Regions from separate parts of the Knoellia sp. p5-6-4 genome, predicted to be linked through region 3. Evidence: riboswitches for the same ligand, from Rfam matches in the RefSeq annotation. Region 3 holds a riboswitch; each other region holds the start of a gene.
What was found. A riboswitch is a leader RNA that binds a small molecule or an ion and turns the genes downstream of it on or off. The one in region 3 is predicted to bind S-adenosylmethionine.
Positions count from the first base shown of each region.

Region 1: another riboswitch for S-adenosylmethionine. It lies ahead of P2F65_RS10430 (cyclic-phosphate processing receiver domain-containing protein); the one in region 3 lies ahead of P2F65_RS02180 (bifunctional o-acetylhomoserine/o-acetylserine sulfhydrylase).
Region 2: another riboswitch for S-adenosylmethionine. It lies ahead of P2F65_RS14085 (aminotransferase class V-fold PLP-dependent enzyme); the one in region 3 lies ahead of P2F65_RS02180 (bifunctional o-acetylhomoserine/o-acetylserine sulfhydrylase).

Region 1 covers NZ_JARGZF010000001.1:2,142,355-2,152,422, reverse strand. Annotated here, with positions in the region: gene P2F65_RS10440 (GYD domain-containing protein) at 153-473, opposite strand; gene P2F65_RS10435 (class I SAM-dependent methyltransferase) at 673-1,431, opposite strand; SAM riboswitch class IV at 1,532-1,641, shown strand; gene P2F65_RS10430 (cyclic-phosphate processing receiver domain-containing protein) at 1,680-2,108, shown strand; gene P2F65_RS10425 (alpha/beta fold hydrolase) at 2,077-2,871, opposite strand; gene P2F65_RS10420 (hypothetical protein) at 2,960-3,874, shown strand; gene P2F65_RS10415 (response regulator transcription factor) at 3,888-4,544, opposite strand; gene P2F65_RS10410 (sensor histidine kinase) at 4,537-6,699, opposite strand; gene P2F65_RS10405 (hypothetical protein) at 6,876-7,529, shown strand; gene P2F65_RS10400 (phosphodiesterase) at 7,572-8,327, opposite strand; gene P2F65_RS10395 (pirin family protein) at 8,414-9,412, shown strand; gene P2F65_RS10390 (hypothetical protein) at 9,409-9,600, shown strand; gene P2F65_RS10385 (cysteine desulfurase-like protein) at 9,613-10,068, shown strand, end outside.
Region 2 covers NZ_JARGZF010000002.1:547,428-557,495, reverse strand. Annotated here, with positions in the region: gene paaE (1,2-phenylacetyl-CoA epoxidase subunit PaaE) at 1-562, shown strand, start outside; gene P2F65_RS14120 (dihydrofolate reductase) at 570-1,037, opposite strand; gene P2F65_RS14115 (thymidylate synthase) at 1,079-1,888, opposite strand; gene dapA (4-hydroxy-tetrahydrodipicolinate synthase) at 1,998-2,888, shown strand; gene P2F65_RS14105 (ribonuclease J) at 2,885-4,570, shown strand; gene P2F65_RS14100 (hypothetical protein) at 4,603-4,995, opposite strand; gene P2F65_RS14095 (hypothetical protein) at 4,992-5,615, opposite strand; gene P2F65_RS14090 (helix-turn-helix domain-containing protein) at 5,692-6,648, opposite strand; gene P2F65_RS14085 (aminotransferase class V-fold PLP-dependent enzyme) at 7,030-8,430, opposite strand; SAM riboswitch class IV at 8,473-8,585, opposite strand; gene P2F65_RS14080 (DNA translocase FtsK) at 8,931-10,068, shown strand, end outside.
Region 3 covers NZ_JARGZF010000001.1:448,914-458,981, reverse strand. Annotated here, with positions in the region: gene P2F65_RS02205 (hypothetical protein) at 1-118, opposite strand, end outside; gene P2F65_RS02200 (dihydrofolate reductase family protein) at 518-1,075, shown strand; gene P2F65_RS02195 (alpha/beta fold hydrolase) at 1,293-2,666, shown strand; gene P2F65_RS02190 (hypothetical protein) at 2,671-3,333, opposite strand; gene P2F65_RS02185 (DUF6318 family protein) at 3,615-4,076, opposite strand; SAM riboswitch class IV at 4,570-4,684, shown strand; gene P2F65_RS02180 (bifunctional o-acetylhomoserine/o-acetylserine sulfhydrylase) at 4,852-6,174, shown strand; gene P2F65_RS02175 (histidine phosphatase family protein) at 6,308-6,919, opposite strand; gene P2F65_RS02170 (multicopper oxidase domain-containing protein) at 6,927-9,566, opposite strand; gene P2F65_RS02165 (hypothetical protein) at 9,563-10,068, opposite strand, start outside.

The DNA of each region.
Region 1 (10,068 bases), 1.7 Mb from region 3:
TGCGGCCTGGCCGGCTCCTCGAGGCCATCGAATCAGGACTCATTGATGACCAGACGCCCGTCAACGACCGCCCTGGCAGAGAGACATCGTGCGCGGTGTTCTATCGGCATTGCAGCCGGCCGCGGCTGATCCTGGTCGCCCGGGCTCCCAGCTCACTGGCCCGGAGGCGTGTAGTCGACCCTCTGCTCGGTCGCCTCGTCAACCTCCTCAGGAGTCATCAGGACGACGGTCCGGACATGGGCCAGCCCGCTGGAGTTCACGGCCAGGGCGACAGCGGCCGCGGCCTTGTTGTCCGGCAGCTCGCAGAGGGTGTACACGTCGTCCTCACCGAAGGCGAAGTCGAAGGTCACCATGCGTCCGCCCAGGTCAGAAGCGAGCTTCTCCACGACAGCCGCTCGGGCGCTGCCGCCCTTGGCCAGGACTCCCTTGGCTCCAGCGCTGTCGTAGCGCGCAATGATCATGTAACGGCTCATGTGGTCCTCCTCCAGGTCGCCACGGATGGGAGCCACGCTTCAACCACCACACCTGCGCAACAACCCCCATCGTGGTGAGCGACGGGTGAACCGGGACCACGCGAAAGCGAGCGCTTCGAGCACGCGGATAGGACGGTCCGATGACCGGTACTGCCGCCGCTCACCACGAAGGCAGCCGGGCGGCAAGGCGGCTCACCCGTCAGGAAGACGTAGACGGCCGCCGGAAGAGCGCCACCTGCAGGAAGTCGTGCGAGAAGGTCGGCTCCTCGTGGGTGTGGCCGGGCGGCATGAGCCGGGCGTCCACCAGCTCCAGCCAGGCGAACATCTCCGCCAGCTCATCCAGCGTGTACCCGACCCCGCCCTCGAGGTGCCCGTGGAGCAGCAGGTCCTTGTCCGACGCCGTGCTCCCCATCGCCCCGGCCGTGAAGGTGCAGATGCCGTACACGCCGTCCGGCGCCAGGGCAGCCGACAGCCCTTCCATGTAGGAGATCCGCCGGTGCGGCGCAAGGTGGTGGAAGCACCCCGAGTCGTAGACGAAGTCGAAGGGACCGCCGGCCACCGGCTCGCGCACGAAGTCCACCAGCCGGTAGTCGGGCCCCGGCCTCGACGCCCCCGGACCGGCGGCACCCGCCCTCTCCCTCCGCGACCGAGCCGTCTCCACGGCATACGGGGAGATGTCGATGCCGGTGACGGCAAATCCCTGGGCCGCCAGCCACGTGCTGTTGCGCCCCAATCCGCACCCGACGTCCAGGGCGGAGGACCCCCGTCCACCCGGCAGCAGGCCCTCCGCCTGCCACGCGGGCAGCGCCGCGTCGGGCAGCTCGGAGGTCAGCGGGTGCCCCTCTCGCTGGAACAGCCCGTCCCAGAACGCCGAAGCCGCGTCGCTGGTCCGCTCGGCCCCGTCGGCATAGAGACTGTCGAGCAGCTCCATCAGCTGGCCGTAGGTGGTCACGCGCACCGGGATTCCTCCTGCCTCAGACGACTCGCAGAGTCTGGCACGAGGCGGCCTTGTCCCCGACGAAGGAGCCCTGTCGGCGCTTTCTCCTACAGTGGAGACAGCTCAGGAGAGGCAACGACAAGTACCTGGCTTGTTGCCCGGCAACCTCCACCGCGGAGGTGCCCCAGGGGAAGAGCGGACCGTGCCGAACCCGGCCGGTAACAGCGGATCCGCAGCGCGCCAAGGGATCCCCGTCACCAGGAGGTCCTGTGCCTTCCAGCCACGCATCCGCCCAGCCGTCCGGCGACCACTCCGCCGACCGCCGACCACCCCGGCGGCCACTGACCGTTCTCGTCGACGACACGCGCGACTTCAAGGACGGCAGGCCGGCGCTGACGGCTCGCACCTCCGAGGAGGCGCTCGCCCTCCTCCGCGGGCTCGTCGACACCCCCATCGACGACCTCTGGCTCGACTACGACCTCGGTCTCGGCGACACGGCCCAACCCGTCGTCGACCACCTCGTCGAGCTGGCCGCAGCCGGCAGCCCCCAGTCGATCAGCACCATCCGCGTGCACAGCTCCAATATCCACCACGGGCACCGGATCTGCGCCGAGCTCGTCGCAGCGGGCTACCCCGCGCGGCGCAGCTACGCCGCGAACATGTGGGTCAGGGTGCGGTGGCAGGCGCCGCCGCGCTGACCACGTCGGCGACCTCCTCGGGGTGGGTGAAGAGGTTGTTGTGCGAACCCGGCAGCACCTCCACCCGTGCCGACGGACTGCCCGCAGCCGCTGCGACATCGGCCATCCACTGTTGTGGCGCAAACGAATCCGCCTCACCGGCGGTGAGCACGAGCGGCACCTCGAGGTCGCGCACCCGCTCCTCCGGGCGGTCGCGCCGCCCCGACCCGATGACGCTGACCAGGTCGGCGCGCAGGCGCGCGACGTCCCTGGCCGCGACCACCAGCTCTGCCGGGCTGTCCTTGCGGTATGCCGTGGCCGCGCCTCGCAGCAGCCCCGGCCATGAGCGGTGCTCGGGCCGGAAGGTCAGCCCTGCCAGCACCAGAGACAGGTCGGGGCGGTCGTGCTGGAGGCGGAGGGCTGCGCCGAGGGCGACCTGCGCGCCAGTCGAGTGCCCCACGACGACAACGGGACCGGCGAGGTCGGCCTCCCTGGTCCAGCGTGCTGCGGCCTCGCCCATCGGCTCGACCAGCGGTGGCACCCTCAGTCGGGGACGTCGCCACGCCAGCAGGTCGAGCACGACGCAGCGCAGCCCGCGCCGGGCCAGCACCTCGACGGTCGGCAGGGTGTAGCGCGGCAGCCCCAAGCCGGGCAGGAGCACCACCGTCGCGCGCGCCGGCGTCATCGGGGCGACCTCGATCGCCTGCACCCAGGCCGCGCCCACCCGGATCCAGGTCTCCCGCTTCCGGGTCTCGCCCTCGGGGGGCGCGGTCGCTTCATTCATTGCCAGCCAGCGTAGGTGTGACCAGCGCCGTCCACCTCTTCAGCGCGGGTCGAAGGAACTCCTGAGGTGCGGCCGACGTCCAACCGGCATGCCGCGCCAGACCATCGTGCTCACCGCCGTCGCCCTCCTCGCGGTGAGCCTGGTCACCGGGTGCGGCTCCAGCAACGGAGATGGCGCTCCGGCGGGCGATGCCTCCGCCCTCTTCGACCGGCGCGCCCGAGAGGTGGCGGCCGTCTGGACGGAGGGTGACCTCCTCGAGCGGTGGCGCACCAGCATCGTCCCCGCACAGGGCCTCACCATCGAGCCCGACTGGACCCCGCGTGAGACCCTCAAGGCCGCGTTCTACGGGGGCTGGGTCCGCACCGCAACCGCCCTGCCCACCACGCCGGGCACCGGGCAGGTGCGCCACCTGGACGGCACGACCGTGGAGGTCTACACGCTCGACGCGCAAGCGGCCTACGAGGCGATGGTGAACCCCCGCTCGGGCCCCTGCCCCACCCCGGCATCCGGCACGGGCTGTGAGTGGGTCACCATCACCGGCGCGCGAGCGGTCAGGACCACCCTCGCCACGGCCCGGGGCCCGGCGCAGGTGCCGGCGTGGGCGTTCACGGTGCAGGGCCTGTCCGATTCGCTGGTGCGCGTCGCCGTCGCGGAGGCCGCAGAGCCGGGCGACTTCGAGCCGAGCAGCCTCTCCGAGGCGCCTAGCGACGGCAGGCGCCGCCTGCTCTACGGACAGGACGTCGTCTCGGACACCGCCGACTCTCTGACGGTGACGATTGGCAGCGGCGACTGCGACACCGAGCGAAGAGAACACGTGCTCGAGACCGACGAGGTCGTCGTGGTCGGCGGGACGGCCCTCGCCCCACCGCCGGACCAGGCGTGCAACGCGATGCTGCGCCTCGAGGAGGTCACCGTGCCGCTGAGGACCGAGCTGGGCGACCGTCCGGTGCTCGATGCCGCCTCAGGTCGGCCACTCCTTCCCCAGGTCCTGCCGGACCGGTGACGCGGCGGGACCTCTAGAGGCCCAGGCCCGCCTCCCTCGCGCGCACTATCGCCTCGGCCCGGTCGGCCACGTGCAGCTTCGCGAAGATGTTGGAGACGTTGTTGCGCACCGTCTTCGGCGACAGGAACAGCGTCGAGGCGATCTGGGCGTTGGACCTCCCTGCGGCGACCAGCTCGAGGATCTCCCGCTCCCGTGCCGTCAGCTGCGGGAAGGCCTGCTCGGCAGCGGATCCCACCGCTGGCCCCGCGGCGAAGAAGTCGGCGATGCGACGGGCGATGGCCGGGCCGAAGATCGCCTCTCCTCGCGCCACGGCGGTCACGGCGCGTGTGATCTCAGCCTGGTTGGCGCCCTTGAGCAGGTATCCCCTGGCCCCGGCCTGCATCGCGGAGAACAGGGTGGCGTCCTCCTCGGCCATGGTGAGCATGACCACGCCGATGTGCGGGCTCGCGGCCGTGAGTCGGCGAGTCGCCTCGATGCCGTCGAGCCCGGGCATCTGCACGTCCATGACGACGACGTCGGGCTGGAGCTCGGTGGCCAGCGCCACGGCGGCGGTTCCGTCCTCTGCCGTGGCGACGACCTCGAGGCCGTCGACCGAGGCGAGCAGGGCGGCCAGCCCGTCGCGGTAGACGGGGTGGTCGTCGGCCAACAGCACCCGGATCGGCTCAGGCATCAGCAGCGGCTCCTGTCGTCTGCGGCGCTCCGGCGCCGGGAATCACGGTGCAGGGCAGGACCGCCCGCACGACGGTCCCGCCAGATGGCGGACACTCCACCGCGACGGTCCCGCCCAGCTCGGCGGCCCGCTCCCGGAGGGACAGCATCCCGACCCCCGCCGCGACATCACCAGGGATGCCGTGGCCGTCGTCGCGCACCTCGACCACGAGCGCGTTGCCCAGGTGCGCAGCACCGCCCCCCGGGCCCTTCCCGTGGAGGCCGAGACGCACCGAGCAGTGCCGGGCACCCGAGTGGCGCACGACGTTGTTGACCGCCTCGGAGGCAATCCGGAACGCCGCCACCTCGACAGCGGCCGGCAGGGACGCGCCGTCCACTCCGTCGCCCTCGACGGTGATCGACAGGTCCGGCGGTTCGAGCCGTCGGGCCAGCTGCGCGATCGCCCGCTGCAGGCCCAGCTCGTCGAGGGCGGGCGGCCGCAGGTCGTGGACCAGCCGGCGCACGTCGGCCAGCACCGCGGCGACGTCCGCGGTCGCCTGCTCGAGGAGGCGGTCTGCCTCGGCGGCGTTGCGGGAGGCCAGGTTTCGCGCCGTCTCGATGCGCAGCGTGACGGCCCCCAGACTGGGACCGAGGCTGTCGTGCAGGTCGCGCCGCAGCCGACGGCGCTCCTCCTCACGCGCCGTGACGAGCTGCTCGCGGATGGCCTGCAGGTTCGCGCTCAGCTCGCTCGCCCGCGCCGCCGCGGCTGCCTGGCGCACCACGTCGCCGAGCAGCCGCTGGTCGTGCTCCGACAGCTCGGTGCTGCCGGCGGGGCAGAGCGTCAGCAGGCCGACCCGCTCGCCGCGGTAGACCACCGGCAGCTCCACCGACCGGCCTGCTGGACGTCCGTGCTCGACCGCCTGCTTCTCGCCCGACGGGCCGTCGATCTCCACCCTGACGTAGGGCGAGCGGAACGCCTCACCGACCGCGCGGGCGACCGCCACGAGCTGCTGGTCGGGCGACGCCGACACCTCGAGCTGCTCGGCGAGCGCCGACACCACGGCATACGGGTCCTCCCGGGAGCCGCGGCGCAGGCGACGCACCGCCGCGGCCAACCGGTCGCGCAGCGGCGCGTACAGCCCAGCCACCACCGCGATGGCCACCAGAGCCGAGTCACGTTGGCCCAGAACGGCCCCCGCGAGAGCGAAGACCAACACGTCGATGACCACCACGGCCGCGGCGAGCAGCGCGTAGACGAGCGTCGCGGAGATCAGGCGGTCCACGGCATACAGGTTGTGGCGGGTGACGGCGACGACGATCGCTGCCGACGTGACACCCACGCCGACGCCGAGGAGGACCCCGGAAACCGGGTCGGCGGTCAGCATCCCGAGCACGATGACGACCAGGTTGACGACCGCCGCCCAGACCAGCCACCGCGTCTGGGCGCGGCCCACCGGATCGGCGGCGCGGTGGCGCCGCACCACCACCATCAGCGGCACGACGAGGCTGAGGAAGATGCCTGCGTAGGCGACCGTGAGCAGCACCTGCCAGACCCCGTAGGGCAGCGGGATGCTGAACGGGTCGAGGTTCAAGGCGTCCAGAGCCGGGTCCAGGGACTCGCCGGCGATCCGCTCGGCCGTCTCGGCCGGCACCACCGCGAGCAGCACCGGCAGCAGGGCGGTGAGCCCGATGCTCGCCAGCGACAGGCGCCGCCAGAGCGGCTCCCGGGGCAGCCGGCCGTGCGGGAAGACGAGCAGGATGAGCGGGAGCCCGAGCAGCAGCCCGGCGCCGAGCCGCTGGTAGAAGTAGAAGGACGCCGACGCGCCGGGCAGCCCCGGCTCGGTGTAGACGGCGTAGGCGGTCCAGCTGCTGCAGAACGAGTCGACCACCCAGAAGAGGCCCGAGCCGACGAGCAACCAGGCCACCGGGTGTCGGGGCAGCTGGCGCAGCAGCAGGGCCCCCGGGACCACCTGGGCCAGCCCGGTCAGGCAGCCGACCCATCCTGGCTCGAGCTCAGCCACCTCGGGGATGCCGGCGCGCGCGTTGGCGATGTCGAGCGCCACGGTCGCCAGCGTGAGCAGCACCGCGACGGCGGCCAGCGCCGCTCCGGCCCGGCTGCCGCGGGCCGCGACGGCCGCCGCCTCGGCGGGGGCGCTGCTGGTGGTCTGCGTGGTCACAGGCGACATGGTCGCAAGCGTGGAGTCCCGCTGTCCCGGGATCGCAGTCCCGGGACACCCGGGACAACTCAGGGGACTCGATTGCGGACTCCGGCACCTGTGGGCCGGGACGCCCGACCTCGACTGTGGTGCCAGGCGGTGCAAGGGGCACCGCGACGAGACGCAGAGGAACGACCATGAGCGACACCCTCACCACCCAGCCGGCCCTCGCCCGCACCGACACCCACCGGCCGCAGTCCTCGGCCGCACCCGCGGTCGACCCGCGGACCATCCGCCGGCTGGGCCTGACCCTGATGACGGGCACCCTGCTCTGGGCAGCCAGCACCTTCGTCTTCGGCCCGAACGGCGAGGGCATCGGCTCCCGGGTCGGCGACATCACCGGCTTCTTCTTCCAGGTCGGCGTCTTCGCGCTGCTGACCGCGATGCTCAAGACGGGCGCCACCGGAGTCACGAGGAAGGCCCGCGCGATGATCCGCGTCGAGTACGTGCTGCTGGGCCTGGCCTCGCTGTGGTCCCTGATCCACGGGCTGATGCCGGCCAGCATCGGCGACAGCACCCCGGTGCTGGTCCTCGACGTGTTCTGGCCCCTGTCGATGCTCGGCATGTTCGTCATCGGCATCAAGGTCGCCGTCGCCGGTCGCTGGCAGGGCGCCCTGTCCATCTGGCCGATGGTGGCCGAGACCTGGGCCGTCGTCACCGTGCCGACGTTCCTCCTCCTCGGTGACGGCGTGGCCCGCTGGGTCGGCGGCGCCCACCTCGTGATCGGGTATGCCGCGCTGGGCCTCCTGCTCGCCCGTCGCCCCGAGCTGACCGGCGCCTCCGAGGAGTGACGCCGTCACCCTCGGGGGACCCCTCCCTCGCGGTTCGGGGTGTTACCGAGTGCTGTGGCGCTCGGTGACACCCCGAACCCGTGTCTGCCCACCCTCGACCTCCTGGAGCCGGGCCGCGGCGTAGGCCGGCTCGCGCAGCGCCCGCACCACCGGGTACTGCGACGTCCCCGGCAGCCTGTGCACCACGGGGTCGTGGCGGCGCTGGTCGTCCTCTCCCTCGACCCCCTCGGCCAGCGACACCTCGCCCACGGCGACCCAGGGACCGGTGCCCACGGCATACGACAGGGACAGCCGCTCGGGGACGCACAGGCTGGGTCCGACCTCGCGCTCGGAGGCCCCGGGCAGCGTCGCCAGGCGGAGCACCAGCGGCCCCGCCGGCGACCTGACCGGAAGGAGCGTCGTCAGGGGGCCGTCGGTGAGCTGCGAGTGGACCAGCAGGGCGAAGCGGCCCAGCCCGGAGTCGCCGGTGGACGCGAAGAGCAGGTCTGCCGGGGCCCCCTCGCCGGCGGACGGCCCCGGAAGCCGCAGCGCGAGGCCGTAGACGTCAGGCAGCCACGCCGGCAGGCCCGCCGCCCGCGACACCCGCACGGTGACCTCACACGCGCCCGCGTCGTCGAGCAGTGGCACCCCGCTCCTGCCGGAGCCGTCGCACCGCAGGCTCGCGCGCAGTGTCACTCCCCGGGCGTGCAGGGGACGGCCCCGGCGCAGCACCGCGAGCGCGCCGAAGAGCGCACCGAGTCCGAGACCCGCTGCCAAGCCCGCGGTGCGTCCGGCCGTGCTCACGAGTGCGTGCGCCATCGGCTCCTCCTCCATGTCGTGACCCGGCCACCCACCATGCCAAGGATCGGCCGGTCCCGCTTGCGGCCGGTGCGAGACTGGGCGCCATGAGCAACCTCGAGACCCGGCCGGTGGAGACCGAGTGCGAGCACGAGCCGGCGCCGGAGGCCGGCGGGCGGCCGGTCGTCGAGGTGCTCGAGGCACGCGAGGTGCCCCTCGGTGGGCCCCGCGCCATGACCGTGCGCCGCACCATCCCGCAGCGGCAGCGCTCGCTCATCGGGGCCTGGTGCTTCGCCGACCACTACGGACCGGACGACGTCAGCAGCTCGGGCGGGATGGACGTCCCGCCGCACCCGCACACCGGGCTGCAGACGGTGAGCTGGCTGTTCTCCGGCGAGATCGAGCACCGCGACAGCGGGGGCCACCACGCCATGGTCCGGCCCGGCGAGATGAACCTCATGACCGGCGGCCACGGTATCGCGCACTCGGAGGTCTCCACCCCCGGCACCAGCGTCCTGCACGGCGTGCAGCTCTGGGTCGCGCTGCCCGATGACGCCCGCGACGAGCCCCGGATGTTCCAGCACCACGTGCCGCCGGCGGTGCACGTCGGGGGCGCCACCGTGCGGGTCTTCCTGGGCACGCTGCTCGGGCAGTCCTCGCCCGTGCGCACGTTCACGCCGCTCCTCGGGGCGGAAGTCGTGCTCGACCCGGGCGCGCACCTCACCATCGGCGTCGACCCTGCCTTCGAGCACGGTGTCCTGGCCGACACCGAGGGACTCGGCCTCGAGGGTGTGCCCGTCCCCCGGGCCGCGCTGGGCTTCATCGGCAGCGGTCTGCGGTCCCTGACGCTGCGCAACGACTCGGCCGAGCCCGGCCGGCTCGTGCTGCTCGGCGGCACACCCTTCGAGGAGGACATCCTCATGTGGTGGAACTTCGTCGGGCGCTCCCACGAGGAGATCGAGCGGTTCCGGCAGGAGTGGCAGGACGGCAGCGACCGGTTCGGCGAGGTGGTCGGCTACGAGGGCCGGACTGCCCGGCTCCCCGCGCCGGAGCTGCCGCCGGTGAGGATCCGTCCGCGCCAGAACCCGCCGCCGCCCACCGCATGAGGGGTTCGCGAGCAGCCCTGGCCCCTGCCGCCACCGGATCCGCGCTCGTCGCCGTGGGCGTCCTGCTGCCCGTGGCCGCGGCATACGTCGTGGGCGTGCTGCTCGAGGGCGCCGCCCTTGCCGTGGCACTGCGTGGACGCGTGCCGGCCTGGGCGGCGGCGGTCATCGCCGCCCTGCTGGCCGCCTGACAGGATCAGGACATGAGCCTCGACGTCGCCGCGCTCCGTGCCCGCTTCCCGGCCCTCGCCGAGGGCGCCGCCCACTTCGACGGCCCCGGTGGGTCCCAGGTGCCCGACGTCGTCGCCGCCGCGGTGGTCGAGACCCTGACGTCCGCCATCGCCAACCGCGGCACCGTCACGCGCGCCGAGCGCCGCGCCGAGCAGGTCGTGCAGGACGCCCGCCGCGCCATGGGAGACCTGCTGGGAGCCGACCCGCGCGGCATCATCTTCGGGCGCAGCATGACCGCCCTGACCTACGACATGGCCCGCACCCTGTCGCAGACCTGGGCAGAGGGCGACGAGGTGGTCGTCACCCGCCTCGACCACGACGCCAACATCCGGCCCTGGGTGCAGGCGGCCGAGCGGGTCGGCGCGGTCGTGCGCTGGGCCGACTTCGACCCGGCCACCGGGGAGCTCGCGCCCGAGGCGGTCGGGGAC
Region 2 (10,068 bases), on a different contig from region 3:
GCGGCTCCAGCTCGTGCACGTGCTCTCGCGCGAGCCGCAGGACGTCGAGCTGTTCTCCGGCAGGCTCGACCCCGACCGCGTCAGCCGCATCCTTGCGGCGCTCGCTCCCGTCGAGACGGTCGACGAGTGGTACCTCTGCGGTCCCTACGGCATGGTCACCGGCGCCCAGGAGCTGCTCGCCGAGGCCGGCGTCGACAGCCACCACGTGCACCACGAGGTCTTCCACGTCACGGAGCAGGAGTTGCCGCGCCGTGAGGTCGTCGTCGAGGAGGGCGCCCCACCGGAGGCCGTCGTCACGGTCAACCTCGACGGGCGCACCACCCGCATCGAGATGCCCAGCCGGGAGGAGACCATCCTCGACGCCACGCTGCGCTCCCGCCCCGACGCGCCGTACTCCTGCACGGGCGGCGTCTGCGGCACCTGCCGCGCGCGGCTCGTGTCGGGGGAGGTGCGGATGGACCGCAACTACGCGCTCGAGCCCGACGAGGTGGCGGCCGGCATCGTGCTCGCCTGCCAGAGCCACCCCGTCACCGACGAGGTCTCGCTCGACTACGACGCCTGACGGAGCCTCAGGCGCGCTCGTAGGTGACGATGTCGAAGCCCTCGTGGGGCTCGCGCGAGGTCTCGCGCCACTTCTCGGGCGACCACTCGGGGAACCACGTGTCACCCTCGGGGGAGTCGTGGACCTCGGTCAGCACCAGCCGCTGGGCGAACGGCAGCGCCTCGGCGTAGACCTCGCCACCCCCGACGACGTAGACCTCGTTGGCCGGGCCGGCCAGCGACAGGGCCTCCGGCAGCGAGTGCGCGGCCTCGACGCCGGCGTGGCTCCAGGCGGGCTGCCGCGTGATGACGATGGTCCGGCGCCCGGGCAGCACGCGCCCGATCGACTCGAACGTCTTGCGCCCCATGACCATCGGGTGGCCCATTGTGGTGTGCTTGAAGTGCTTGAGGTCCTCCGGCAGGTGCCAGGGCATCTCGCCGTCGCGGCCGATGACGCGGTTGCGGCCGAGGGCTGCGATGAGCGTGACGCGGGTCATGCCACGCAGTATGCCGCGTGCCGACCGTGCGCCGCCTGCGCTCAGACCGCGATGGGCGCCTTGATCGAGGGGTGGGCCCGGTAGCCGACCAGCTCGAAGTCCTCGAGGTCGAACTCGTCGATCTGCTTTCCGGGCGCGATCCTCATCTGCGGCAGCGGGAAGGGCTCGCGGGTCAGCTGCTCACGTGCCTGCTCGACGTGGTTGGAGTACAGGTGGGCGTCGCCGAGGGTGTGGATGAACTCGCCGGGCTCGAGGTCGCAGACCTGGGCCACCATCATCGTCAGCAGCGCGTAGGAGGCGATGTTGAACGGCACACCGAGGAAGATGTCGGCGGAGCGCTGGTAGAGCTGGCACGACAGCTTCGCGCGCCCTCCGTCGCGGGCCGGGGCAACGTAGAACTGGAACATCGTGTGGCACGGCGGCAGCGCCATGGAATCGACGTCGGCGACGTTCCAGGCGCTGACGATGTGCCGGCGGGAGTCGGGGTTGGTCCTGATCGACTCGATGACCTTCGCGATCTGGTCGACGTGCCCACCGTCGGGGGTGGGCCACGAGCGCCACTGGTAGCCGTAGACCGGCCCGAGGTCGCCGTTCTCGTCGGCCCACTCGTCCCAGATGGTGATGCCGCGGTCCCGGAGCCACTTCACGTTGGTGTCGCCGCGCAGGAACCAGAGCAGCTCGCCGATGATCGACTTCAGGTGCAGCTTCTTGGTGGTCAGCACCGGGAAGCCCTCGGAGAGGTCGAAGCGCATCTGGTAGCCGAACACGCTGCGGGTGCCGGTGCCCGTCCGGTCCGACTTGTCGACCCCGTGGGTCATGACGTGGTCGAGGAGGTCGAGGTATTGCCGCACGACGGCAAGGCTACGCCGCTCGGGCGGCGAGCCACGGGAGGCGGGCGCTCGAGTCCGCCCGCGGCACGGCATACCGGGGGTGGCCGCGACGCGCGATAGCCTGACCACCATGACTTCTGCGTCTCCTTTCGGCCGCGTCGTGACGGCCATGGTGAGCCCGATGCGGCCCGACGGCAGCCTGGACCTCGACGCCGCACAGCGGGTGGCGCAGCACCTGGTCGACCACGGCCACGACGGCATCGTCGTCAACGGCACCACGGGTGAGTCGCCCACGACCTCCGACAGGGAGAAGGTCGACCTGGTGCGCGCCGTGGTCGAGGCGGTGGGCGACCGGGCCCGGGTCACGGCGGGCGCGGGCACCAACGACACCGCGCACTCCCTCGAGCTCGCGCGGGCTGCGGAGGCGGCCGGGGCCCACGCGCTCCTGGTGGTGGCGCCCTACTACAACAAGCCCCCGCAGGAGGGCCTGCGCGCCCACTGCACGGCCGTCGCGGACGTGACCGAGCTGCCGGTGATGCTCTACGACATCCCCGGGCGCTCCGGCATACCGTTCACCACCGAGACCCTGCTCGAGCTGGCCCGCCACCCCCGCATCCAGGCCGTCAAGGACGCCAAGGGTGACCTGTGGGGCGCCACCAGGGTCATGGCCGAGACCGACCTGCTGTGGTTCTCCGGCGACGACGTGCTCTCGCTGGCCCACCTGGCGCAGGGCGCGACCGGCGTGGTGAGCGTCGTGGGGCACGTGGCCGGTGACGTGTATTCCGAGATGGTCGCCGCCGTGGACAAGGGAGACCTCGCGCGGGCGCGCGAGCTGCACCACCAGCTCATCCCGGTGGTCGACGCCATCATGAACATCACCCAGGGAGCCATCATGGCCAAGGCTGCGCTCAAGGAGCTCGGGGTCATCGACTCCGCCGCCGTGCGCCTTCCCCTGGTCGAAGCCACCTCCGAGCAGGCCGCCGCACTGCGTGACGGCCTCAGAACGTCAGGACTCATGTGAGCCATCCCCACCCAGAGCTTCCCGCACCCCCCGCGCTGCCCGAGGGCGGGGTCCGCATCGTCGCCCTCGGCGGCCTGGGCGAGGTCGGCCGCAACATGGCCGTCATCGAGCACGACGGGCAGCTGCTCGTCATCGACTGCGGCGTCCTCTTCCCCGAGGACCACCACCCGGGCGTCGACCTGATCCTCCCGGACTTCGAGTACATCGAGGACCGCCTCGACGACGTCCAGGCGATCGTGCTCACCCACGGCCACGAGGACCACATCGGCGCGGTGCCGTACCTGCTCAGGCTGAAGCCCGACATCCCGCTCGTCGGCTCGATGCTCACCCTCGCCCTGGTGGAGGCGAAGCTGCGCGAGCACAAGATCACCCCCTACACCCTGGGGGTGAAGGAGGGCATGCGCGAGCAGCTCGGTGTCTTCGACTGTGAGTTCGTGGCCGTCAACCACTCCATCCCCGACGCGCTCGCCGTCTTCGTCCGCACTCCTGGCGGGACGATCCTGCACACCGGCGACTTCAAGATGGACCAGCTGCCGCTCGACGGCCGGCTCACCGACCTGCGCGCCTTCGCGCGGCTCGGTGAGGAGGGCGTCGACCTGTTCATGACCGACTCCACCAACGCCGAGGTTCCCGGGTTCACCACGCCGGAGAAGGACATCGCCCCGGCCATCGACAAGGTGTTCCGGCACGCCCGCCGCCGCATCATCGTCGCCTGCTTCTCCTCCCACATCCACCGCGTGCAGCAGGTGCTCGACGCCGCCGAGAAGGCCGGGCGCAAGGTCGCCATGGTCGGCCGCTCGATGGTGCGCAACATGACCATCGCCGCCGACCTGGGCTACCTTCACGTGCCGGACGGCGTGCTGGTCGACGTCAAGCGGCTCGACGACTTCCCCGACAACCAGGTCGTGCTCATCTGCACCGGGTCTCAGGGCGAGCCCATGGCGGCCCTGTCGCGGATGGCCAACCGCGACCACCGCATCGACGTCGGCGAGGGCGACACGGTGCTCATGGCCTCCTCGCTCATCCCCGGCAACGAGAACGCCGTCTACCGGGTCATCAACGGCCTCATGCGGCTGGGTGCCGACGTGGTGCACAAGGGCAACGCCCGGGTGCACGTCTCCGGCCACGCCAGCGCCGGCGAGCTGCTCTACTGCTACAACATCGTCGAGCCCCGCAACGTCATGCCGGTGCACGGCGAGTGGCGCCACCTCGTGGCCAACGCCGAGCTGGCGGTGCAGACCGGCGTCGACCGCGACAACGTCGTGCTCGCCGAGGACGGCGTGGTAGTCGACCTCGTCGACGGGAAGGCGCGCATCGTCGGCGCCGTGCCGTGCGGCTACACCTACGTCGACGGCTCCTCGGTGGGCGAGTTCGACGAGGCGCTGCTGAAGGACCGCCGCATCCTGCGCGACGAGGGCTTCATCTCGGTCATCGTCGTCATGGACGCGGCCACCGGGAAGATCGCCGCCGGCCCGGAGATCCACGCGCGTGGTTTCGCCGAGGACGACGAGATCTTCAAGCAGGTGCGTCCCAAGATCGAGCAGGCCCTCGCCGAGGCCACCGGCAAGGGCGTGACCGACACGCAGCAGCTCGAGAAGGTCGTGCGACGCGCCGTCGGTGGCTGGGTCGGCGGCAAGATCCGCCGGCGCCCGATGATCATCCCGGTGGTCATCGAGGCCTGACCCGCGTCAGGTGGCGGTCAGGGCAGCGACGATCAGAGCAGCGACATGGCGACGCCCGCGCACGCGCAGGCGAACAGGGTGCTGACGAAGGTGCCGATGATGAACCGCTCGGCGGCGGCGGACTTCTTGCCCGCCTGCAGCTCGGGGTAGCGCGCGAGGCTCTTGACGGCCAGGACGACCGCGATGCCCTCGGGCCAGCCGGCCACGATGGAGGCGTAGATCGCGGTCCGCTCGAGCACGCCGATCCAGGCGCCGCCGCGCAGGATCTCCTGAGCGGCCTCCACCGAGTCGGCCTCGTCGGTGGGGGCGACGTGGTCACCGCGGTCGACCTGCCGGAAGACGAGGGTGGTCAGGAGGCCACCGCCGGCGAGGGCGACCACGCCCAGGACGCCGATGACCAGCACGGTGGCGAGCGTGCTGTTCACGCGTCCGCCTCGGCGAGAAGAGCCTCGGCGAGCTCGGCACCCCGGCGCCCCTCGTGGAGGGCGGCCCGCGCCAGGCGCTGGCTGACCGCCGAGGGGGAGATGTCGAGCCGGTCGGCGATGTCCCGGCCGGTCAGGCCCGTGTCGGCCATGTCGACGATCTCCCATCCCTCGGGGGTGCGGCGTCGCAGCAGCACCGTGAGCAACCACAGGGCGGACTCTGCCTGTCGCGCCCGGTCGGCCCCACCGTAGTGGCCGGCGCCGTCAGCGTGGACGACCCGGAGGTCGGTGGGGGAGGAGGTTGCCCTGTCGACGGCCTCGCGGGCAGCGAGGAAGGCGGGGCCCGAGGCGGCCCGGGTGGAGTCGGGCAGCGGCGTGTCGACCGCGCCGACCCCGAGCCCGATCCGCCAGTCGCCGAGCCGCACGAGCTCGGTGACCGCCCGCACCGCGGCACCGGGGGAGGAGAGCGCGCCCTGGATCTCGTCGCCCACCGTCCGCTCGAAGGGGAGCGCCACGCCTGAGTCCGGGCCCGGGCCCAGGGCGCCCTCGAGGGTCGCCAGGGCCTGGGGCACCCGGTCGCCGTGCCGGGTGCTGCGCTTCTGGTCAGCAGTCAGGACGAACATGCATGAAGCCTAGGGCATTAATAGCGACAAATGAAGGCTGATGACTTCATTGACGTGGATTCAGCAGTGGCGCCTGTCAGCCCGTACAACGGAACGTGCGGCGGTAGGCCTGGGGCGTGGTGCCGACCTGACGGGTGAAGTGGTGGCGCAGGATGGCGGCCGTGCCCAGTCCGGTGCGGCCGGCGACCTGCTCCACGGAGGCGTCGGTGTCCTCGAGGAGGCGCCGGGCGAGCAGTACCCGCTGGGCGGTCACCCAGGCGTGCGGTGTCGCGCCCGTCTCGGCCCGGAACCGGCGGGCGAAGGTCCGCTCCGACATCATGGCCCGCCGCGCCAGCGTCTCGACCGAGAGGTCCTCGGCGAGGTTCTCGGTGGCCCACTCGAGCACCGGCTGGAGGGAGTCGGCCTCGATCGCGGGAAGTGGCGCCTCGACGTACTGGCGCTGACCGCCGTCGCGCTGGGGGGGAACGACCATGCGGCGCGCGATCGCGGAGGCCACGGTCGCGCCCAGCTCCTTGCGCACGAGGTGGAGGGTCGCGTCGATGCCGGCGGCGGTGCCGGCCGAGGTGATGATGTTGCCGTCCTCGACGAAGAGCACGTCCAGCACCACGTCGACGGCGGGGAACTCCTCGGCCAGCTCGTTGGTGTTCATCCAGTGCGTCGTGGCGCGCCTGCCGTCGAGCAGCCCGGCCTTGGCCAGGGTGAAGGCGCCGCTGCACAGCGACATGACCCAGGCGCCCCGCTCGTCGGCAGCCCGCAGCTGCTCGACGAGCGGCGCGGGGACGGGGGCCTGTCGCGGCCGCGACGCCGGCACCACGATGAGGTCGGCCTCGGCCAGCCTGTCGAAGCCGTGCTGGGCCGTGAGGGTGAAGCCCATCTCGGTCGGGACCGGCTGCCCCGGCTGCTCGCTGCAGACCGCGAAGTCGAAGGGCGGCACGCCCTGGTCGGTGCGGTCGAGGCCGAAGACCTCGCAGGCGACGGAGAACTCGAACGGGGAGACTGTGTTGACCAGGGGCACGGCCACGTTGTGCAGCATGCCGACAGCGTGACACAGGAGATGGCGGAAAATCTATGGGAGATGGCATTTCTGCCACTCGTGGCGGTAATCAGGTTGGGCGCAAGATTTCTGCCATGGGTTTCTTCATCGTTCTCGCCATTCTCGTCACCATCGCGATCCTCGCCCCGATCTACGGGGTCGACACCAGGTTCGACCGCGACCAGCACCCGCGCTGGTCCTGACCTCTTCCGCCGCCTGGCCCAAGCGCCCCACGTGCGTGAGGTCCCAGCTCTCGCGTGAAGAGTGCTGTCCTGGCGCGAGAGGTGGGACCTCGCACCACGGTGAGGCGCCGCCAGGCACGCCCCGCGACCAGCAACCGCGCTGGTCCTGACCCGGCTGACCCTTCGGCCTGCTCCCGCCTCACCAGGGGCGGGGGAGGCTGAGGTCGCGCGGGTCGGACACCGGCGTCCAGCCCTCAGGGCCGCGCTCGTACTCGAAGGCGGGCCCCCGGGCGGCCAGCGACGCCACGGCCGACAGCAGCCGGTCCACGTGCTCGGCGGTGTTGGCCAGCCCGACGCTGGCGCGGACCGCGGTCGCCGGGCCGGCGGCATACGGGTCGTCGAGCAGGGCGTCCACCAGGAGGTGGGCGCAGAACTTGCCGTCCCGCACGCCGATCCCGTGCTCGGCGGAGAGGGCTGCCGACACGAGCGAGGAGTCCAGGCCGTCGACCGTGAACGCCACCACGGGCACCCGCTCGTGGTCGGGGCCGAAGATCGAGTAGGTCTGCACGCCGTCGACGGCGGCCAGGCCCTCGGTCAGCCGCCGGCCCAGGGCGATCTCGTGCGCCTCGACGGCCTCGCGGTGCTCGGCCAGCGTCGAGCACGCCGCCGCCAGCGCGACCGCGCCGATCACGTTGGGGGAGCCGGCCTCGTGGCGCGCCGCCCCCCGGTGCCACCTCGTGCCCCGTTCGGTGACCGAGGCGGTCGCGCCGCCGCCGGCGAGGTACGGGGCGGCTTGGTCGAGCCAGTCGCCCGGCCCCGCGAGCACGCCGGCGCCGAACGGCGCGTAGAGCTTGTGGCCGGAGAAGGCGACGTAGTCCACCCCGAGCGCCTCGAGGTCGATGGTGCGGTGCGGGGCGAGCTGCGCGGCATCGAGGGCCACCCGGGCGAAGTGCTGGCGCGCGACCTCGGCGAGCTCGCGCACGGGCCACACCTCGCCGGTGACGTTGGAGGCCCCGCACATCACCACAAGGCGGTGGCGGGCGGTGGAGCGCTCGAGCGCGCTCGACAGGAGCACGCGCGCATCGTCGAGGCTGCCGGGGACCGGCAGGCGGGTGGTGCGGCCCGCCCACGGCAGCAGCGTGGCGTGGTGCTCGGCCTCGAAGACGAAGACCTCCGTGCCCCGGGGGAGGGCGCGGGCGAGCAGGTTGAACGAGTCGGTGGTGTTGCGGGTGAAGACGACCTCGTCGCCCTCACGCGCACCGACGAAGCGCCGGACCTCCTCCCGGGCCGCCTCGTACCACCGGCTCGTCACGCGCGAGGCATACCCGTTGCCCCGGTGCACCGACGAGTAGGTGCGCAGGGCGGTGTCGACGGCCTGCTTGACCGAGACGAGAGCCGGTGTGGAGGCGGCGTGGTCGAGGTTGGCGTAGTCGACCACGGTGCGGTGCAGGGTCGGCACGCCGAGGTCGGCCGATACCACCGGGGGCACCGGGCCCGCGCCGGCGGGCTCGCCGGGCACGGGCCGCAGGTGGCGACGGTGGTGGGCCTGCCCGGTGTGGGTCTCGGGGGCTCGGTTGCGGCTGGTGCTGGCGATGGACACGGCGTGCTCCTGGGGTCCGGTGGACCCGGGGGAGTGGCCGCGGGTCCGCGCTTGCCACCTGCGGGCGCAGGCGACCCGGTCGTCACCCGGAGCACCCCACCGCGGAGGAGGGTTGCTGGCCAGCAAGCCGGGGCTGCGCGCTGGCACTCATGACCTTGGCGGGAACGGTAGCGAGCGACGTCCGCCCGGCGCCACCAGGTCGGTGGTGTTTCCCGCCATCTGAGACCCGGCCCCAAAGGACAGCGGGCGTGGCGGGGGCGAGGGGCGCGGTGGCCAGGCCTGCCTGCGTCGACGCTCCCGCCAGAGCGTCGACGCAGGCCCCGCCAGACGCACCCTCAGGGTGGCACGTCCGCGCCGACGCTGGTGCCCTGACCTGCGGAAATGGCCGAATCCCGATAGGCGGGTCCACCGTTCGGAGGATGCCGTCGCGGGCAAGAAACCGCTCGCTGTGGCGCGTGTGACGCGTGTTTCCGCAGAGGCGATCGCGTACCGTGCGGAGCATGGCGACACGTCCGTCCACCTCCGCGCGCTCTTCGACGAGTCGCAGCACGTCCACGCGCCCGGCCAACCGCAAGCCCGCCACCAAGAAGGCGGCCCCGCGCGGGCAGGCCAAGGGCGGCGGCCTGCCGCTGCCGCTGCGCGCGATCCGGGGGACGTGGATGGGCATGGCGCACGTCGCCGGCGGCGCGGTGCGCCGCGTCGGCCACAGCGCCCGTGACCTCGAGCCCGAGCACCGCCGCGACGGCTTCGGGTTCGCCCTCATCGGCCTGGCCATCGTCGTCGCCGCGCGCGAGTGGTGGGCGTTCGAGGGCGTCGTCGGTGACGTCGTCCACGCCGTCGTCGCCGGGACGTTCGGCCGGGTCGCGTATGCCGTGCCGCTCGCCCTGCTCTTCCTCGGCCTGCGCCTGCTCCGGGCGCCGGACGAGTCCACCGCCAACTCCCGGATCGGCATCGGCCTCGGGGCCCTCTCCTTCGCGGCCTCCGGCCTCGTGCACGTCGCCAAGGGCATCCCGCAGCCGCCGGACGGCGCCGACCCCATGCGTGACGCGGGCGGCATCATCGGTTTCCTCGCCTCGAGCCCCCTCGAGGCCGCGGTCAGCGTCTACGGCACGGTGCCGATCCTCCTGATGCTCGGCTTCTTCGGGCTGCTCGTGCTGACCGCGACGCCGGTCCACATGATCCCCGAGCGGCTCGCCGAGCTGCGTGACCACCTGCTGCACCGCGGCACACCCGTCGAGGAGCCCGAGGAGGAGAAGCCCAAGCGGCAGCGACGCAAGATCGGCCCCGACGCCGACGGCAACCTCGACGGCGACATGCCGTTCGAGCAGGCCGCCGTCGTCGCCCCGGACGGCAAGCGGCTGCGCCCCGGCCAGAAGCGCCCCACGACGCCTGGCGTCCTGGCCCCCAGCTCGACCAAGGAGCCCGGTGGCGCCGCCCAGAGTCCGGCGGTGGAGGTCAAGGCCGCCCTCGAGGCCCCACCCACGACGCCGCTGCCGCAGCGGGTGGAGCAGCTCGCCCTCGCCGGCGACATCACCTACACCCTGCCCGACAACGCGATCCTCGAGCCCGGGTCGCCGCACAAGACCCGCAGCGCCGCCAACGACCGCGTGGTCGAGTCGCTGACGCAGGTCCTCGAGC
Region 3 (10,068 bases):
AGCCGGCGCCGATGGTGATGGTGGCGGCGTCGACCTGCCCGCCGGGAGCGGGGAGACCCGGTCCTTCCGGGTTGTCGAGCTCGGAGGCGATGTCGGCGAAGCGACTCTCCTCGACCACGTCGGCAACCTCGTGGAGCATGTTCGCCGCGCCAGACTCGGAGGGCCGCGATGTCTTCTTCGCCGGTCAGAAGAAGGAGGGTGTTGAACGTCGCCTCGTGGCCCGCTGCCGCCATGGCAAGCACGACGTCTTCGGGGCTCGCCGCTGTCGCCACCCATTGCGGCAACGTAGCGGGGCCAGAAGTGCTCGTGCTGTCAACGGTCGGGCGGGTTCTGAGAGATGCCAGTTGAGCGCGGCCTCAGGGCGCTCCTCGATGCAATGGGAGTGCAGGGCTCGATTCTCCGGGGATGACGGTGTGACCAGAGGTCGTAGGTGGGCAACGATGAGTTCCGGGTCGTGCGGAGGTCGAAGCCTGCAGGACCGCTGGCAGGCTGACGCGCTCGTACCCGGAGGAGACGCATGGCAAAGCTCATCTACTCGATGATCACCTCGCTCGACGGCTACGCCGAGCCGGCGGAGGGCGACCTCGGCTTCGGGGCCGAGGACCGGGAGGTGCACACCTTCATCGGCGACCTCTTCCGTCCCGTCGGCACGTACCTCTACGGCCGACGGATGTACGAGACGATGGTCTACTGGGAGACCGCGCACACACTGCCCGACGTGCCGCCGCACATCCTGCACTACGCGCGCGACTGGCAGGCGGCGCAGAAGATCGTGTACTCGACGACGCTGGAGTCGGTGTCGAGCGAGAAGACCAGGATCGTGCGGACGTTCGACCCTGACGCGGTGCGCGAGCTCAAGGCCGAGGCTGATCATGACCTCACCGTCGACGGCCCGAACCTCGCGGCCCAGGCGATCGCGGCCGGCCTGGTGGACGAGTACCACCTGTTCATCACCACGAGTGTGGTCGGCGGCGGCAAGCGGTTCTTCCCCAGCGGGGTGCGCCTCGATCTCGAGCTGGTCGAGGAGCGTGCCTTCGGCAGCGGGCTGATCTACGCGCGCTACCGGTCCCGCTGAGCCACACCGGGTTGGTGACGCTGCCGGGGGCCGAGCCGGCAGCGCGGAGACTGGCCGCTTGGGCTGTGGCAAGGCGATCTCAGTCCCTGCTGCTGGCATATCCCGGCGATGCGTTCCGGATGGCACCGCGTGGGCCCGGTTGGGCTATTCCGGGTTCGCGCCGCCGGGGCGCATGCTCGATGGGGGCGTGGACCCGACCAAGGGGAGAGGATCCGTCATGACCCAGCGAAGTGCGTCCGAGACCTCGGACGCCGCCCGGGTTGCTGCCGCTGGGCCAGGGTCACGGCGCAGGCATCTCGGTGGTGTCGTGGTCGGGTCGCTGGCTGCCGGTCTCGTAGCGGCGTTCGTCCTTCCGTTCCTACCCGTGGGCGCGGTGGACGTGAACTTCTCCGCTGCGATGGTGCTGTTCGGCTTTGCGATCGGGTGGGCGCTGTTGGCGGTGCTGTCCACTCGGTTCACCGAGCAGCCACAACGCTGGGCCGTATCGCCCGCGGTCTTCATGGCGGTGGCTGGGGTGATGGTGCTCGTGGCCCCCGACCCCGTGGTGGACGCGCTGGGATGGGTCTGGCCGCCCGCGCTGCTGGTCTTGGTGGTCTGGGCATGGACCCGCGCCAGGCGCGACATGCACAGCCGGGCCAGGGTGTGGCTGCTGAACCCGGTGTTGGTCGTCCTGGTGCTCCTCGCCTTGGGCGGGGCCTACGAGAGGATAAGCCAGTCCACCGCACCGACGGTTGCCATGCGCGGGCAGCTCGTCGACGTGGGACCGTACCGACTCCACTTGGATTGCACTGGCTCTGACGGCCCGACCGTGATTCTCGAGCCCGGTGCGGGCGGCTCGGCGGCGTCGATGGGGTTGATCGCTCCCGCGGTGGCCCGTGACAGCCGGGTCTGCGTGTACGACCGAGCGGGGCGTGGTTGGAGCGATCCTGCTGCGAGTCCGCCCGATGGTGCGCAGATCGCCACAGACCTCCATGCGCTGCTGGACCGCGCACATGTTCCGGGTCCGTACGTGCTGGCCGGGCATTCCTTCGGCGGACTGTACGTGCGGACGTATGCCGCGATGTATCCCGACGAGGTTGCCGGACTCGTCCTGGTCGACTCCACCGCCGCCAACAACAAGCCCGTCTCCCAACCCAAAGCGGGTTCGTACAGCCTTGTGAAGCACGCGTCCACGTTGTTCGCGACGACCTCTCGGCTCGGGCTTGGTCGGATCCTCGCCGACACCAGTTACTCGGATCTACCGCCGCAGTACCGGGACGATGCCCGTGCCACCGCCGCCACCGCGAAGGGAATGGCCGGAGTCCTCGATGAGTACGGCGTCGCAAGTCGATCCGCGGCTGAGGCGGGGAGCCTGCGCAGCCTCGATGCGAAGCCACTGATCGTCCTGACGGCCGAACGCGGAAACTCCAAGGGGTGGATGGCTGACCAGAACCAGACAGTCAGGCTGTCCGCCAACAGCCTTCATCGGGTCGTCGCAGGGGCGACCCACGCTGGCTTTGTGGAGGACCCGGTCCACGCCGCAGCCGTCACCCGAGCGATCCACGACGTCGTCATAGCCCTGCGTACCGGGGCACCGCTTACGCACCCCTGAATCCTCAGTTGGTGTACAGGCGCGCCTTGGCCTCACGGACCTCGAGCGTGGTGACGGGCTCGTTCTGCAGGTCTGCGACGGTGTCGATGTCGATCCAGTCGCCGCCGTTCACGCGGAACTGTCCGGTCAGCCGTGAGTCGACGCGGACCTGAGCGGCCTCGATCGGCTGGGTGTAGGTGTGCTTGACGCTGCCGTCGGGGTAGCCGCCACCGGCGTCCTTCACGGTGCCGGAGGAGGAGCCGTCGCCGTAGTGGAAGTTGTAGGACTCTGAGTCGATCTTGAACTCCACCGACCAGGACAGGAGCTGAACGGGCTTGCTGACCTCGCCGGGCTGCAGGCCGCTGTCACTCGGCCAGGTCCCCTCGTAGAAGGTCGGGAGGTTGACCAGGGTGACGTTGCCCTTGGGCTCGATGCGAACCGTCGGCCTCGAGAAAGGCAGGCGGCGAAATGCCTGTTGAATCTGCCCCATCGTGGGGATGGGCGGAGGCGCAGCGGCCGCAGGGGCGGCCTCGGTCCCGCACATGTCACCGACGAGTTGCCATGGGCTGTTCGCCGGCTCTGCCGTGCGACGCCAGAGGTAGTACAGCGGCTTGTCCGAAGGGGGAGTGCGATATCGACAGGCGGTCAGGGCGTACGAGCAGTTCGTGACGTCACTGCTGCCCTCCATGCTCCGAACGCGGTTCGAGCCACAAGCCAGCGTGAGTCGGTACTCGTATGCAGGCTTGTCTCCGTTGCGGGCAGGCTCGGCATTGGCCGAATTCTTCGGTGTCGCTGGCTGGACAGGAGTCATGAACCCATCTGCAGTGACCGCACCGATGGTGTCGTTGGTGACCTCAGTTGCGGGTGGAGGTGGCGTAGGAACTCCTCCGGCGCTCGCAGGCCCTGCCGTCGAGGTTACGGCTGCACCAGACAGGACCACTGCCGTTGCAGATGCCAACAGCCGCGACGTCATTGTGCAACCCGCAGGTCATCGACTTCCCAGTTGTTGTCATCCCAGCGCATAGTCAGTCTGAAGTTGATGCTGGCCGCCGCCACCACCTTCGCCACGCTGCCGTCGGCGTTCAGCACTTGCTTTCGTGCATCTTTCGCCAGCACGTCTACAACCGGTCGCTCGGACGTTCCCTCGGGGCGCAGCATGGTTGTGTCCACCGTCAGCGCAACCCGATCAACGTGCTGGTTCTTCGCGCGATAACCATTGACGAGGTCTATGAGCGACTTGCAGCCTCCGCACGAGTCGCTACTAAGGGCTTCAAGGGAGGCCGCGTCCGCGCTAAACGCCGACTTGGAATAGGTCAGTAGATAGAACTTCGCGAAGGCTTTGGCGCCTTCCTCTGTGTGCTGACGCGCCGCGGCGGGAATGCTGACGGCGGCAGTGGGCGAGGGCGGAGACGTCGTGGCCGAGCTGGACACCGTCGCGCTCGTCGTCGCGCTGCTCGACGGTCCCGAGGAGGTGGGCCCCGTTTGCGCGCCGGCACCGTCACTGCAGCCCGCCAACGCAAGCGCCGCGGCAACGCCGACACCGAAGACTGTGGCTCTCGCGTATCCGGCCAAAACTCTCCCCATCTCGACCCTTGGAGGGCGCTGCCCTTCACAGCACACTGTGGAGCCGAGTCTACGGATCTGTCGCATTGGGACCATTTGGTCTTTCCACAGCCGTGTCTCGCCGACTGGCTCCCACCTGGGCCAACGAGTGGGGGCGGCTTCGGGTCACGTCACGTCCGAAACGACGTCAAGTGCAGAGGGGACCGGTCCCCGTGTTGTGGGGCCGGCACCTCTGCATCCCCTGTGAGGTGTCCCCACGAGGAGCCTGTGCCCACTGAAGCCCGCGCGCCACCCGATTGCACCGTCCGCCATGAGAGACAGGCGTGCACTGCGTCTGAGAGTTATGCCTATCATCACGGCAGGTCATGAGTGCCAGCGCCAAGCCCCGGCTCGCTGGCCGGCAACCCTCCAACCGCGGTGGGGTGCCCCGGGTGAAGACCTGGCGAGCGGCATGACGTCGATCGCAAGCGCGGGAGACCTCATCACGTGTCCCGCACCGTCACCGACGGTGCTCATCACCGCCGTCGGTGACGCCCCAAGGGCTCCGGCACGTACGACGACCGCAGTCCGACGGGCGTCTCGGGCGCAAGCCCCGACTCGTGCACACACGGCATACCGAACCTGATGTGAGAGGACACCACCGATGAGCGACACCCCGAACTGGTCCTTCGAGACCCGGCAGATCCACGTGGGACAGGAACCCGACGCCGCAACCGGCGCCCGCGCGCTGCCGATCTACCAGACCACGTCCTACGTCTTCAAGGACACCGACCACGCTGCGAACCTCTTTGCGCTCAAGGAGTTCGGCAACATCTACACCCGCATCATGAACCCGACGCAGGACGCGGTGGAGCAGCGCATCGCCTCCCTCGAGGGCGGCGTCGGCGCGCTCCTCGTGGCTTCGGGCCAGGCCGCCGAGACCCTCGCGATCCTCAACATCGCCGAAGCCGGCGACCACGTCGTCGCCAGCCCAAGCCTCTACGGCGGCACCTTCAACCTGCTCAAGCACACGCTGCCGAAGTTCGGGCTCCAGGTCACCTTCGTCGACGACCCCAACGACGTCGAGTCCTGGAAGGCGGCGGTGCGGCCCAACACGAAGCTGTTCTTCGCCGAGACCATCTCGAACCCCAAGTCCGAGGTGCTCGACATACAGGCCGTGGCAAAGGTCGCCCACGACAACGGCGTCCCCCTCGTCGTCGACAACACGATCGCCACGCCCTACCTCATCCGCCCGCTCGAGTGGGGCGCGGATGTGGTCGTGCACTCCGCGACGAAATACCTTGGGGGACACGGCACCTCGATCGCAGGGGTCATCGTCGACGGTGGCACCTTCGACTACGGCAGGGATCCCGAGAAGTTCCCCAACTACAACACCCCCGAGGAGAGCTACCACGGGCTGGTGTTCGCGCGGGACCTCGGGGTCGGCAGCGCGCTTGGCGCCAACCTCGCCTTCATCCTCAAGGCACGGGTGCAGCTGCTGCGCGACCTCGGTGCGGCCATCTCCCCGTTCAACGCCTTCCTCATCGCGCAGGGCATCGAGACGCTCAGCCTTCGCCTCGACCGACACCTCGAGAACACCCACCAGGTCGCGAGGTTCCTCCAGGGCAACGACCAGGTCGAGCGTGTCGTGTGGGCCTCACTGCCCGAGCACGAGAGCTACGCCAAAGCAAAGACCTACGCCCCCAAGGGTGCCGGCGCCGTGCTCGCCTTCGAGATCAAGGGTGGCCTGGAGGCGGGCAAGCGCTTCGTCGAGGCCCTCACGCTGCACAGCCACGTGGCCAACATCGGCGACGTCCGATCGCTGGCGATCCACCCGGCGTCCACGACGCACTCACAGGGGCCCGACGAGGACCGCCTCGCCGCCGGCGTGACGCCCGGCCTCGTTCGCCTCGCCGTGGGCATCGAGCACATCGACGACATCATCGCCGACCTCGAGCAGGGCTTCACCGCCGCCAAGAACGCCTGACGGGGATCAGGGGAAGGAGCAGGGGGACAAGCAGGGGTATGCCGTGGGGCTGGGACCGAGCGCGCGTCGCCACCCAGCCCCACGGGTCTGTCACGGGCATGCCGCGAGTGCCCGGACGAGACGAGAACCCCTGCTAGAGAGGGAGTGGTAGGGGCTTTCCGGCCCACCTCGTGCACACCCAGCCCGACGAGTCCACCTCCACCTCGACGGCCTCACCGTTGCCGAGCGGGTGGCGGTCGACGAACGAGGGCGTCACGTTGCGGCACAGATGGCTCAGCCCGAGCTCGATGATGCCGCCGTGCGACACCAGCAGGACGGCCTCGCCGCGGAACCGGTCGGCGACCTCCTCCACCACGTCTCGCAGCCGGGCGATGACGTCGTGTCCCGTCTCCCCGAAGATGGTGCCGTCGAGGTCACCGTCGAGCCAGGCCGCATAGACGTCGCCCGGCTCGTCCTTGTCGCAGAGCGGGGGCGTCCAGCGATCGTCGTTGATGAGCTCGCGCAGGCGGTCGTCGGACACGACCGGCAGGCCCAGGCGTTCGCCGACGATCGAGGCCGTCTGCTGGGCCCGCTCCATGGTGCTCGCCCACAGCGCGGCCACGCGCAGCTCGAGCACCCGCCCCGCGAGCTGCTCGGACTGGTCGACGCCCGTCGACGTGAGCAACCTCGGGCCACCGCCGTCCGGGGTGGCGGCGTCGCCGTGGCGGGCCAGGATGATCCGGGCAGGGCACTGCAGATCGGCCATGTCTCTCCTAACGCGTGACTCGCAGTATTCCGTGGGCGCCGCGCTCCGCGTCCACCATGATGTGCGAGACGAACGGGTAGTGGCCTGCCTCGGTGGCCTCGAGCTCGACGAACCCGCCCTGTGCGGGCTGGAGCGCGAGCGCCTGCGCACCCCCGACGCTTCCCGGTTGGCCACGCCTCAGGACGTAGGCGCCCTCGCTGAACACGGTGTCGAACTGGCCTCCCACGACGTGGAAGGAGCTCGGGCGGTTCGGCCCGGCGTCGAGCACCCACAAACGTATCCGCTCGCCGACCCTCGCCGTGAGCTCGTCGTGGTCGTACTGGTTGGCAAAGCCGTTGAACACCACCGCATCCGGTCTCTCTGCAGCCACCTTGGCCGGGTCGGCGGTCTCGCCCTGCCCACCGAGGTACAGCTCGGACTGCACGAGCAGGTACTCGCGCTCCACCTGCGGCAGCGCAGGTGGGTCGATCACCACGGCGCCGAACATGCCGTTGGCGATGTGCAGCGACATGGGCATCGAGCTGCAGTGGTACATCCAGATGCCGGCTCGCTCGGCCGTGAAGGAGAACGTGAGCGAGGTCCCGGGGAGGATGGTGCGCATCGGCTCGTCCGGGGCCAGTGCACCGGCGTGGAAGTCGATCGAGTGCCCGGTGCCCGCGTCGTTGCGCAAGGTCACCTCGAAGCGATCCCCCACGCGGCCACGCAGGACCGGACCCGGTGCCGTGCCGTTGAACGTCCACAGCTGCTGCCGGACACCGACGGCCACGTCGCGCTCCACCTGCTGGGCGGAGAGCGTGACACGGTGAACCCGCTCCGCCGGCGCCGGAGCCAGGCGTGCGTCACGAGCAGTGAACCCGTCTGCCGGCTCGGCCATGAAGTCGGGGACTGCGGCCAGCCCATCGGTCCCCGTCGGGCCCGGCGCCGCCCCGTGCTCGGCTGAGTTGGTACCGCCCCCGTGCTGGGGGAGGTGCACACCGGTCGCGCCGACCACGTTGACGGAGAACACCATTCCCATCTGCCGATGACCCGCGATGGTGCACCAGCCTTCCAGGTCGCGCCCGACCACGATGACCTCCACGCGTCCCGTCTGGCCGGGGGAGAGCCGGCCACTGCGCTCCCCGGACTCGAGCGTGAGGTCGTGCACGTCGCTGCCGCGGTTCACCACCTCGACGACGAGCCGGTTGCCCGCGGGCACGTCGACCGAGGCTGGGTGGAACCGCATCGACCTCGCCTCCACGCGCACGGTGGTCGTCTCGCCGGTGGCTGCGGCGGCCGCCGCTGCCGAGGCGCCCGCCCCCAGGGCTGCCGGGTCGGCCGCCACCCCCACCGCGACTGCGAGCAGGACGGCAGAGAGCCCCACCGCGGCAAGGCCGGTGTGACGCGCGCGCACCTGCTCCAGCGGCTCCGGGACGTGTCGAGCCGGTGTCGTCGGGGCCGCGTCGCCCGACCTGCCGGCACGAAGCGCCATGGGCAGCAGGACCAGGAACGAGGCGTGCACTGCCAGGACGAGCGCGGAGACGCACACCCGCACCAGGCTCGGGGCGGGCAGGAGCAGCAGCGCCAGCCCGAGGTTGGCCACGACCACCCGGAGCGCGGCCCCGCGGTCGAGTGCCGCGCCCGTGGCGCGGACGACCGACGGTCCACCGCCGCGCACCACGGGGAGCAGGTGGCTCAGCGCCCCGAGCAGCACCTGCACCGCGAACCCGGCGGCCAGGGGCACGGCGACCTGGCTGACCGCCTCGTCGGCAGCCGACCAGTCCCGGGCCTGCAGGAGCGAGACGGCGAGCCACGCCAGCGCCACGGTGAGCCAGGCCACCGCCGCGAGCACCGACCACGCGGCATACGACCGGGGTGGCCGCGCTCGGGAGGCCTCGAACATGGGCCGCAGCGACCACAGGGCGGCGGCGAGGTAGGCGGCCACGGCGAGGGCCGTCAGGGTCAGCGCGCCGGCCAGGGCGCCGACCACGACCAGGACCAGTGCCGCGACGAGCAGCGGCAGTGCCTGGCGCGAGCACCGCTCAGCACCGGGTGAGATCCTCGTGCGCAGGATCGTGGGCCACAGCGTCAGCAGCGTGCCGAGCACCGTGATCCCGACCCAGCCGAGCACGTTGGCCGCGACGTGGGCCAGCACGAGCCGGCCGTGCAGCGCCTCCGCCGGGCGATCGGAGAGCGCCGTGCCGAGGGCTGCGCCGACGGGCAGGCAGGCTGAGGCGGCGACGTAGTAGCGGACCGAAGCCCCGAACCGGGAAGGCAGGGCAGCGCGGGCATGCAGGGCGATTGCGACGCCGTGGGCAGCCACGGCGACGCCCACGGCCACCGCGCCCACGAGGGTCAGCGCCCTGGTGTCGGTGAGGATTCCGGCCACCACGGAGACGACGCCCGCGTTGAGCGCCGCCAACCTGACCGCCTCACCGCGGCGAGAGCCGGACGCGGTCCTGAGCAGCGCCCGGGCGAAGTGCGCGCTCCACACGAGGATCGCGTTGGTGACCGCTCCGAGGAGCAGCAGGTGGACGAGCAGCCATCGAGCAGCAGGCACGAGCTGGTGGGCGAAGGCGACCAGCACCAGCGCGAGGAGCCACACGATCACCGGGGCGTTGACGGCAAGGTGCCACCGGAGCCGGCTCGGGCCGGGCGTCGCGGCGGTCACCGGACGACCCCGACGGAGATCGCCTGCGGCGCCGTCGACGACGAGGCAGCACCTGTCGCGCGCACGCGCCGGGGTGCGGCTCGCGCCGCGGACCAGACGAGGGTGCCGAGGAAGAGCAGCACCGCGACGGCGTTGAGGAGCCCACCGACCTCGGTGGCGGTCTGGAGCCCTCGGGCGTCGCCGACCAGGGTCCGCAGCACGAGCGAGGTGTGCAGGAGCAGGACCGGCGCGTACATCGCCGGCCGGTAGGGCAGGCGGACCCGCAGCACGGCCGGGAGGATGACCGGCGCGTGGGCCATGATCATCGACAGCGTGAAACCCAGGAAGGCGGCGTGCACCAGCGCGTCGTAGGTCGGGCCGTCGAGCACCACCCCCACAGCCAGCCACAGGGCGCCGGCGACGGCCAGCCATCCGTAGCCGGCCAGCAGGCACACGGCGATGAACCGGGGGAGCCCGCTCGCCCTCACGGTGCGACGCGCGACGTCGTGGGCGGCGAGCCAGG